3 regions of the Brevibacillus jepli genome follow, and region 1 is predicted to be linked to each of the others. Evidence: riboswitches for the same ligand, from Rfam matches in the RefSeq annotation. Region 1 holds a riboswitch; each other region holds the start of a gene.
What was found. Region 1 has a riboswitch for cobalamin ahead of cobO (cob(I)yrinic acid a,c-diamide adenosyltransferase). Riboswitches for the same ligand answer to the same signal wherever they lie in the genome.

Region 2: it holds a riboswitch for cobalamin, as region 1 does, so the genes downstream of both, AB1L17_RS05850 (ABC transporter substrate-binding protein) here and cobO (cob(I)yrinic acid a,c-diamide adenosyltransferase) in region 1, are expected to answer to the same signal.
Region 3: it holds a riboswitch for cobalamin, as region 1 does, so the genes downstream of both, metE (5-methyltetrahydropteroyltriglutamate--homocysteine S-methyltransferase) here and cobO (cob(I)yrinic acid a,c-diamide adenosyltransferase) in region 1, are expected to answer to the same signal.

Annotation. Positions count from the first base shown of each region.
Region 1 covers NZ_JBFEFW010000021.1:28,528-31,807, forward strand. Annotated here, with positions in the region: gene AB1L17_RS21215 (TerD family protein) at 1-817, shown strand, start outside; gene AB1L17_RS21220 (M15 family metallopeptidase) at 888-1,580, opposite strand; cobalamin riboswitch at 1,781-1,996, shown strand; gene cobO (cob(I)yrinic acid a,c-diamide adenosyltransferase) at 2,163-2,711, shown strand; gene cobD (threonine-phosphate decarboxylase CobD) at 2,708-3,280, shown strand, end outside.
Region 2 covers NZ_JBFEFW010000004.1:71,393-74,672, forward strand. Annotated here, with positions in the region: gene AB1L17_RS05845 (FecCD family ABC transporter permease) at 1-492, opposite strand, end outside; gene AB1L17_RS05850 (ABC transporter substrate-binding protein) at 517-1,533, opposite strand; cobalamin riboswitch at 1,684-1,884, opposite strand; gene AB1L17_RS05855 (M24 family metallopeptidase) at 1,902-2,993, opposite strand; gene AB1L17_RS05860 (alpha/beta fold hydrolase) at 3,118-3,280, shown strand, end outside.
Region 3 covers NZ_JBFEFW010000012.1:137,151-140,430, reverse strand. Annotated here, with positions in the region: gene AB1L17_RS15195 (serine hydrolase domain-containing protein) at 1-66, shown strand, start outside; gene nrdF (class 1b ribonucleoside-diphosphate reductase subunit beta) at 100-1,050, shown strand; cobalamin riboswitch at 1,137-1,335, shown strand; gene metE (5-methyltetrahydropteroyltriglutamate--homocysteine S-methyltransferase) at 1,481-3,280, shown strand, end outside.

The DNA.
Region 1 (3,280 bases):
TAACGTCTATATCGATCCGCGACTACAGGAGCATCTCGTTCCGTTTTCTATGCGATCCGCGAGCAAAGCATTGCGCACGATTGCTCGTGGCTCCAGGCTGTCGATTCCAGATGGAGGGACCATACGCTTTTTCCTGTGGTGGAGGGAAGGGGTAGTCAACGATGTCCCTACAGGCAGAGTCGATATTGATTTGTCTGCCGTGCTCTATAACGAGGATTGGAAATACATGGAGCATATTTCCTATACCAATCTGCGTTCGGACCAGTATCAAGCGTGTCATAGCGGGGACATTGTACAGGCCCCCAAGGGTGCGTGCGAATTTATCGACATCGACATTGATTCTGTCATCCGCTATGGCGGTCGATATGTCGTCATGAACCTGTACTCGTTTACGAGTCAGCCTTATTGCGACTTGCCGGAATGCTACGCGGGCTGGATGATTCGTTCGGCGCCACAGACAGGGGAAATTTTTGAGCCGCAGACCGTACAGGACAAGATTGACCTCGCCGCAAACACGCGGATATGTATCCCGGTCATTCTTGATCTTGTGGAGCGAAAAGTGATTTGGACCGATATCTCCCTGAATTCCGATCCGCGTTTTGCTAACAATGTGGAGTCCAATGCCGGTGGGGTGGAGCTGATGGGGAGGGCTCTCACCTCGTTGGTGAAGCCGACTCTACATGAGTTGTTCATGCTACATGCTCAGGCGAGAGGGACGCTGACTGAGGGAGCTGACGAGGCAGATACGGTATTTTCCTTGGAAGAGGGAATTACGCCGTTTGATACGGAGATGATCATGGCGGATTTTATGCAGTGATTGGATCGTAACAAATAAGTAAGACCGTCAGGCAGTAAATGCTGACGGTCTTTTTCATGGATGCTACTTCTTACATCGACATAACCCCGCCATAGATTGGTTCCTGCTGTGTGTTTTTTGCCCAGGTACGTGTGCCGTACTCGAAATGCCACCATTCTTTCGGATAGTTGACGAATCCAGCAGCAGTCATCAAATGATAGAGCAGTCGGCGATTGTCTCGTATCTCGATGTCTTTTGGCGCAGGCTGTGCGAGCTCTTCATAGTGGCGAGTGGAAGCCAATTCACTGAAATCATCGAAGTCTGTCCCCATCTCCAGCCAGCCATCAGGTCCTGCGATAGTCAGGTCGATTGCGCCACCAGATAGGTGAGGAGACGGTTTGGAGAGGTCTGTTGTCGGGAGAGCGACGAATTTGCTCAATTCTTCCGTGAGTGCGGGCCCTTCCTGCCAGCCTTGTAAAAACAAGGCTTCACGAAATCGTTCATACAACGATGCTTGTACCTCGAACGAGCGCCAACCGTCCAACACGACTAGCTTGTAGCCTTCAGGCAGTTGCGCGGCTGCCATGGCGAGCCTGTGTGCTGCGCCTTCTCGTAAAAAGGCTTCTGGCTGCGCCCCGGCATAGCCCTCATGGTAGTAGACGGGGTAAACGGAGATTTGGGCCGAAAGTGACGAGAGTGAAATCATCGGTTCACCGCATTCTTTGATCGGCAGTGGGCTTGGCAGGACCGTGTCTGGTATCTTTGGAATCGGAGGGAAGGACATAACTACTCACCGCCTTCGAACGTTTTGCAAATCATTTTGCACATCACATATGGTAACGAAAATCGAAAGGTAAGTAAACGCAAGGATACTTAATTTTCTGCAAATAGAGACCTGCGACGAATCGGCAGCTTTTGCTAGGAATACTGGGGAGCTTTTGCTATTATTAAAGCAAGTGCTTGTCAATGAAACGAATGACATTTACATATGAAAGAGAAACAGGTCCTTGTTTTTGCGAAGCCGATTCGCAGGAGCAAGGTTAAAAGGGAAGATTGGTGAAAAGCCAACGCGGTCCCGCCACTGTAAGAGAGTAGCTGTTCTTCAAGGCATCATGCCATCCACTGCCCATCCGGGAGCGGGAAGGAGAAGAAGAGTGATGATCCTCAAGCCAGGAGACCTGCCTGTTTTTATGTTTACACTGATTTCCTTCGGGTCAAAGGAAGAGGTGAGGATTGTTGCTTTTCAGCTATCCGCGCTTTGTTTTTCCTTATGTACTGGGGGAAACAGGGCGCTTTTTTTGTTGGCTTCGGAAAGTATTTGGAGGAAACATCGGAGTAAAATACGTCACTTTTTGAGGTGGTCAAGATGGATAAAAACGATAAAAAACGAGGCTTAACTCTCGTATACACGGGAGACGGCAAAGGGAAAACGACAGCTGCAGTCGGTTTGGCTGTACGGGCGACCGGCCGTGGGAAAAAGGTGCTGATGGTTCAGTTCATCAAGTCGCCAGATCGTACATACGGAGAAAAGATTGTTTTTGATAAATTGGGGATCGAAATTGTGCAAAAAGGCGTCGGCTTCACGTGGACGAAGACACCGGAGGAGCATCGTCAGGCACTGAAGGAAGCGTGGGCTTTTGCGAGCGAAAGGCTCTCTTCCGGCGAGTACGATGTCGTCATTCTCGATGAGCTGAATAACGCATTGGCCATTGACCGTTTTCCGATTGATGATGTGCTGCCATTGACCGATGTTTTGGAAGCGATTCAAAACAGGCCAAGCCATATCCATCTCGTGATTACGGGAAGGGCAGCGAAGCAGGAGATCTTGGATATAGCCGATCTGGTAACAGAAATGAAGCCGATCAAGCATTACTACGATGAAGGGATTCCGGCTGTGCTGGGGGTAGAGTTTTGAAAAGCACAGGGGTAATTGAAACGTATGGTCATGGTGGAGATGTGCTGACAGCAGCGCAGCGCTTTGGTGTAGATCCCGGTCAGTTTCTGGATTACAGTGCCAATATTAACCCGCTGGGGATGCCAGCAAGCGTCCGTGAGATGCTGCTGGCTTCGCTGGCTGCTGTAGCGCATTACCCAGACCCTGGACATCGTGTGTTTCGCCGTGCATTGGCGAATCGGCTGCAGATGTCGGAAGAATGGTTGTTGCCTGCCAATGGAGCAGCTGAGGCGATGGCATTAGCGATTCTCGGGCTTCAGCCACAAACAGTTGGCGTAGTCTATCCTTGCTTTTCGGAATACGCGCAACTTTCCGAGCAGTTTGGTGCCCGTGTCATTGGCTGCTTCGGGAAGGAAGAGCAAGGCTACAAGCCTGATCCTGTAGAGCTACATGCTCTTTTTGCACAGGCTGACCTCGTATTTGTCGGGTCACCGAACAATCCAACGGGAATCCTGTACCAGCCGGATGAGCTGCTCCAAATGGCGGAATGGACGAAAGAGACCAATACGTGGCTCATCGTGGATGAGGCT
Region 2 (3,280 bases), on a different contig from region 1:
CATGAGCAGGCGTACCGTCGAATTTTGTCCACCAATACGGGATAGCGTGAAAATGAGAATAATTGACACAAGCGAGCCTGTAAAAGCGCCAAAGGAAAGCGCGTACTGCCCGTACATACTGAATGCACCGAATATAATTACCAAGGTAGCTCCGACTGAAGCCCCTGATGATACGCCTAACACGTAAGGGTCTGCCAGGGAGTTGCGAACCAACGACTGGATCGCCACTCCCACAACAGATAGACCTGCACCGACGATCGCCCCCAAGAGGACACGTGGAAAGCGAATATCCCAGATGATGGTCTGCTCCCCTTTGGACCAATCCACCTCAATCCATTCGGCGAACATCGGGATTTTCGATAAGGCGATTTTCCATACGGTAGTAGGCTTAATCTCTACCGAGCCCAACGTAACAGCGAATGTAATCGAGAGAAAGAGTCCGATCAGTAGAGTGATGATGATGTAAGGTAACTTAATCTGCTGCAGTGCCATTCCCTCCCTTATAAGGGGCCAACTTTATTTGAATTTATCCGGGTAGAGTCCTTCCGCCAAAATTTTTAGCGCAATCGGTGCTCGAACGCCTTCAGAAGCCGCAGACAATGGCAATACGATCAGTCGTTGATTTTTAATCGCCGGGATATCTGCCAACTCTTTTTTCGTCAAAAGGAAATTGCGTTTTTGCTCGGCAGTTCTGTCACCAAAGTCAACAATAATGATGACGTCCGGATTGCGGTTCACTACTTCTTCCCAGCTGACATCTGCCCAACCCTTTTGAATATCGTCAAAAATATTCTTGCCACCCGCTATCTCGATTAAGGATGTCATGTAGTTGTTCGCTGCGGTGGATGGTTGATCTTCCCCATTGTCGTACACGAATACATGGAGTGGCTTGTCCACCTTACCAATTTTGCTAATCGTTTGATCCATCTCACTCTTCATTTTGTTAATCAATTCATTGGCTTTGTCTTCCACACGGAAAATGCGTCCGATGTTCGTAATATCCGCAAACACATCGTCGATTGTTGGACCAGGCATGCTAGACGATGTTTGCAGGTACGATTTGATGCCGACCTTTTCCAAGTCCTGCATGGAGCCTACACCCTTTTCTCCGAATCCACTTTTCCAGCCTGCATAAACAAAGTCAGGGTTCGCAGCCATCAGCACCTCTTTTGTCGGATACTTGTCTGACAAAACTGGGACCTTGTCATAGTCTGCTTTTAACTCCGGGAGAATTTGATCGTCCAAGTAAGCGGTTCCGACCATTTTATCAGCAAGGCCTAATGCCAGCATGATTTCGGTTACGTGTTGGTTCAATGTCACTGCACGCTCTGGTGCTTTTGGATAGGTCATCTCGATACCATTATTGACGAGCGTTACAGGCTTGCTCTCTACTGCTGGTGCACCTGCTTGTTCTGTTTTGGCAGGAGCTGTTGGTTGTGTGGACGTAGATGAACCACATGCCGAAACGAGAAGCATCGCGGCCGTCATAACTCCAAAACCTAGCCCTTTGAATAATTTATGTGCCATCATCATTCGTAATCCCCTCTTCTTTCATTATGTAAATAAAAAAGCACCCCCCATTTTCAATCGGGAGGTGCTTGCCAAACGTAGATATACCTATAGCCAGGCAAAAAGGCGCCTTTTCATAGACTGCTTCCACATCTGGCCCATCCTCGTGGGTCGATTGTATATGATCTCATGGCAGGTCTCCTGGCTTACGGATCAACACTCCCAGCTTCCTTCCCATTTTTTGTCTCGCAAAAAACAGTGGCTATTCGCTAGGCGCTCCTCGTTTACAGTGGCGGGACCGCGCCGGTTTCTCACCGGACTTCCCTATTAAGCTGATGGCATCTACCATCCAGCACCATTCGATACTTATTCAATTTTTTTCGACTCGTCCATTAGTTGATAGAAGTCAGTTTTTTCGGGAACTGCGTGAGCACTTCAACGCCCGTTTCCGTAACCAAAACATCGTCTTCAATCCGTACTCCGCCTACACCTGGCAAATAGATGCCTGGCTCGATTGTAAAGACCATCCCTGGCCGGAGTACTTCCTGGTTTTGACTATGAACAGACGGGTACTCATGAACATCCATGCCAAGACCATGACCAAGACGATGCATGAAGTATTCTCCGTAGCCTTTTGCAGTGATGACATCACGAGCAGTCTTATCCAAATGGGCAAAGGTCACGCCTGGACGAATCTCCGCAATTGCCGCTTCGTTGGCTGCCAATACCGTCTCGTAAATTTCTTGAAGCTGGTCACTGATTTCTCCTACGGCAAAGGTACGGGTAATATCTGATACATAGCCGTTCGCAGCTACCCCGATATCAAACAACAGCAGGTCGCCTTCTTGTACTTGGCGCGTTCCTGGTTTTCCGTGTGGCAACGCGGACTTTTCCCCTGCCAATACCATAGACGTAAAGGATGGACCTTCTGCACCCAGTCGTTTCATCTGGAATTCCAGCTCAGCCACGATTTCTGTCTCGGTCATGCCTGTTTTGACTTTTTTCAGTGTCTCCTGCAAGGAATCCTCGACCAATTGAACAGCGTGCTTCAAGCGATCTACTTCATCGGCGGATTTGATCAAACGCATTTCACGCAGTGGCTCTTCCACGTCCACATAGCTCGATGCCAATACAACCTGTCCAAGCGCTTCATAGCGCTCGACAGTCATGTGGCTTTTCTCGATGCCGAGCTTTGTCAGGTTCGCTGGCAACACTTGCTTGAGGATTTCATACGGGTTTTGGATATCCGTATGTGTATGGATATCTTGAACGAACGAAGCCTCTGCTGCTGCCTCACGATCAAGAGCAGGAACAATTAAGGAAGGCTTTCCCTCAGCAGGAATAACGAGACCCATAAAACGCTCATGCGGGTCCGTAAAAAATCCGGTCAAATAGTAGACATGCTTGGGAGAGGTAATCAACACCGCGTTCAGCTCTTGTTCTGTCAAAAACGTGTGGAGCTTCGAAATGCGCTCTTGAAACAACTTCTTCACCCTGCTTTCACCAATTATTCTATTGCGAGAATACCACTTCCCCAGCAAAAAAAGAAGAGCTCATTTGAAAAATCCACCTCGTAACGGACAACATAAGGTTGGGGTGAAAAAGAAAATGGAACAAGTACTCGTTCATCAGGATGGCAAACAGTTTGCTTTTCACATGTCAGGAAAAGGAACGCCTTTAGTATGTATCCACGCGCCATGTATCGGTTCTATTAATTTTGTCTATCAGCAATCCCTCACGGACACTTATCAGCTGATTGTCCCTGATTTGC
Region 3 (3,280 bases), on a different contig from region 1:
TATTTGGCTGATGTTCGCGGCTTCGGAGACCAGATCATGCAATGTTTGGAAGAACTAGATTCATAGAAGGATCAAGCACATAGAGAAGAGGAACGCCAAATGAAAGCTGTCAATTGGAACAGGCCGGACGACGATTTTACGATGACGTTTTGGAATCAAAACATCATGCAGTTCTGGACCGATGACGAGATTCCACTATCAGATGACAAGATGTCCTGGATGGAGCTCAGTGCGACTGAACGGGATACCTATAAAAAAGTTTTGGGCGGTCTTACCTTGCTGGATACGGTTCAGGGCGGGGTAGGAATGCCGAAGATCATGGAGCATGTCGATGGACTGCAACGAAAAGCGGTTCTCGCCTTCATGGGCATGATGGAGCAAATCCACGCCAAATCTTACAGCAGTATTTTTACTACGCTGGCATCGACTGAAGAAATCGACGGCATTTTTGCTTGGGTAGAAAACAATCCGCATTTGCAAAAGAAAGCGGCTCTTATCTCCAAGCGTTATCAGGAAATCTCGACCCAGAAAGACTTGTATATGGCGATGGTAGCGTCCGTCTTCCTGGAAAGCTATCTGTTCTACAGCGGCTTCTTCTATCCGCTCTTCCTGGCTGGGCAAGGGAAAATGACAAGCAGCGGGGAAATCATCGACCTGATTGTTCGAGACGAGAGCATTCACGGACTCTATGTCGGTGTTCTCGCGCAAGAAGTATATCAACGTCTGAGTGTAGTTGAGCAAGCAGCGGCAAAAGAGGAGCTGTATGCGCTTCTGCATGAGCTGCAAGAGAATGAAGAGGCCTATACGACTTCGTTGTATACGGAAATTGGCTTGGCAGACGAAGTTCACGCCTACGTGCGCTACAACGCGAACAAGGCATTGATGAATCTGGGTCTGGACCCGCTTTTCCCGGAGGAAGAAGTGAACCCGATCGTGCTGAATGGCATTCGCACGCAAACGAAGCAGCATGACTTTTTCTCGAAAAAAGGAAATGGCTATGTCCGCACCTTGAACGTAGAGCCGTTGACGGACGATGATTTTCGTTTTTAGTATGACAAAAAATGGATTCTGTGTTACTGTATGAAAAGAATGCTGCCCTGCTTGTTAATAGGGGCACTTCAAGATAACCTTACAATTTCATATAAGTGGGAACAGGTTCTTTGGTCAGCCAGATCGACCAAGGATGAAAAGGGAAGTCGGTGAGAATCCGACACGGTCCCGCCACTGTATGAGGGGAGTCGGCACATTGATGCGCCACTGATCCAAATGGATTGGGAAGGCATGTGCAGATGATGATCCCAAAGTCAGGAGACCTGCCTGTTTCGACGACACTGCTTAACCTACGGGAGATAGGGAGGTGTTAGGATGCTGTGATCTCAGTGCTTATTTGGCATTTCTAACGTTCTTTTTGATCGTTGGAGATGCCTTTTTTATTGGGTGGATTCGAGTCATGATCGATAAAAGAATGGAGAGGAAGCTCATGAAAAGCAGCAATTTGGGATATCCACGAATCGGTAAGAACCGGGATTGGAAGAAGGCCTTGGAGGCATTTTGGGCTGCGACCATGGATGAATCGAGCCTGGTACAGCAAATGGAGCAAATCCGTCATCAGCATCTACTGCGTCAACAGGAAATAGGGGTTGAACTGATCCCGGTGGGTGACTTTACGTATTACGACCACATGCTGGATATGGCTGTGATGTTCGGACTCGTCCCGAAACGCTATGAATACGAGGGAGGTCCAGTATCGCTTCCCACATACTTCGCCATGGCGCGCGGTTCGAAGGACGCAGTAGCTTGCGAGATGACGAAATGGTTTAACACGAACTACCACTATATCGTACCTGAGTTTGGCGAACGGCAACCAGCCATTACGGAGAACAAACCTCTTCAAGCATTCTTGGAGGCTAAAGAAAAGCTCGGGATCATCGGGAAGCCTGTCATCGTCGGTCCGTATACGTTTGTCACGCTGTCCAAGGGGTATGCCAAATCAGAATTTGAGCACGTTCTGGATCAGCTCGTTCCACTCTACATTAATATTCTCCAAGAGCTGGAGCTGCATGGCGTGGAATGGGTGCAAATGGACGAGCCGGCATTTGTGCTGGATGTTTCGGAAGCTGATCGGGCTATCATTACACGCATCTATGGGCAAATCGTTCAGGCACTGCCGCATCTACAGCTGATGCTACAAACGTATTTTGAAGCGGTGGATTGGTACGAGGAGCTCGTTTCCCTGCCTGTTCAAGGCATCGGTCTTGATTTTGTGCACGGGGAAAAACGCAATCTGGCCAATCTGAAAGCATACGGTTTTCCAGAAGATAAGGTTCTCGCGGCGGGTATCATCGACGGTCGAAATATATGGCGTGCGTCCATTGATGAGAAGTGGGAGCTCGTCAAAGACATTTCCGACGTCGTTCCAATCGAAAAGCTGTGGCTACAACCATCGAGTAGCTTGTTACATGTACCTGTATCAGTTGATGCCGAGACCGATTTGCCAGAGGAAGTCATGCCCGCATTGGCGTTTGCCGACGAAAAACTAGGGGAAGTACAGCTTCTAGTCCAAGGATTCCGATATGGAAAGTACGTCATTTCAAAAGAGATTGCGCAAAATGAAGCTGATCTGCTCAAGCTGGCATTGTCCCCAGCAAGGAATCGGCAGGAAGTGAAGCTTGCTTTACGTCAATTGGCTGCTATGAAGCCTGAAAGAAACGTCTCTTACCTGGAGCGTCGAGAGATTCAACAGCATACGTGGAAGCTGCCACTGCTGCCAACTACCACAATCGGGAGCTTCCCTCAGACCTCGGAGGTGCGCCAAGCCCGCCAACAGTTTAAAAAAGGCAATTGGACAGCCGAGCAGTACGATGCTTTTATCCAGGGGCAAATCAAGGAATGGATCGATATACAAGAAGAACTCGGTCTGGATGTCCTCGTCCATGGAGAGTTCGAACGGACAGATATGGTGGAATATTTCGGCGAAAAGCTCGCTGGTTTTTTGTTCACGAAAAACGGCTGGGTGCAGTCGTATGGCTCGCGTTGCGTGAAGCCACCCGTTATTTATGGAGATGTGGAGTTTGTTTCCCCGATGACGGTCAAAGAGAGTGTGTATGCAAAATCATTGACGGACAAACCAATGAAAGGCATGCTAACTGGACCAGCAACCATTTTGAATTGGTCGTTCGCCCGGGTCGATATCACCAAGCAAGAGGTGTGCGAGCAAATCGCCTTGGCATTGCGAAAAGAAGTAGAAGCCTTGGAAGAAGCGGGCATTCACATGATTCAA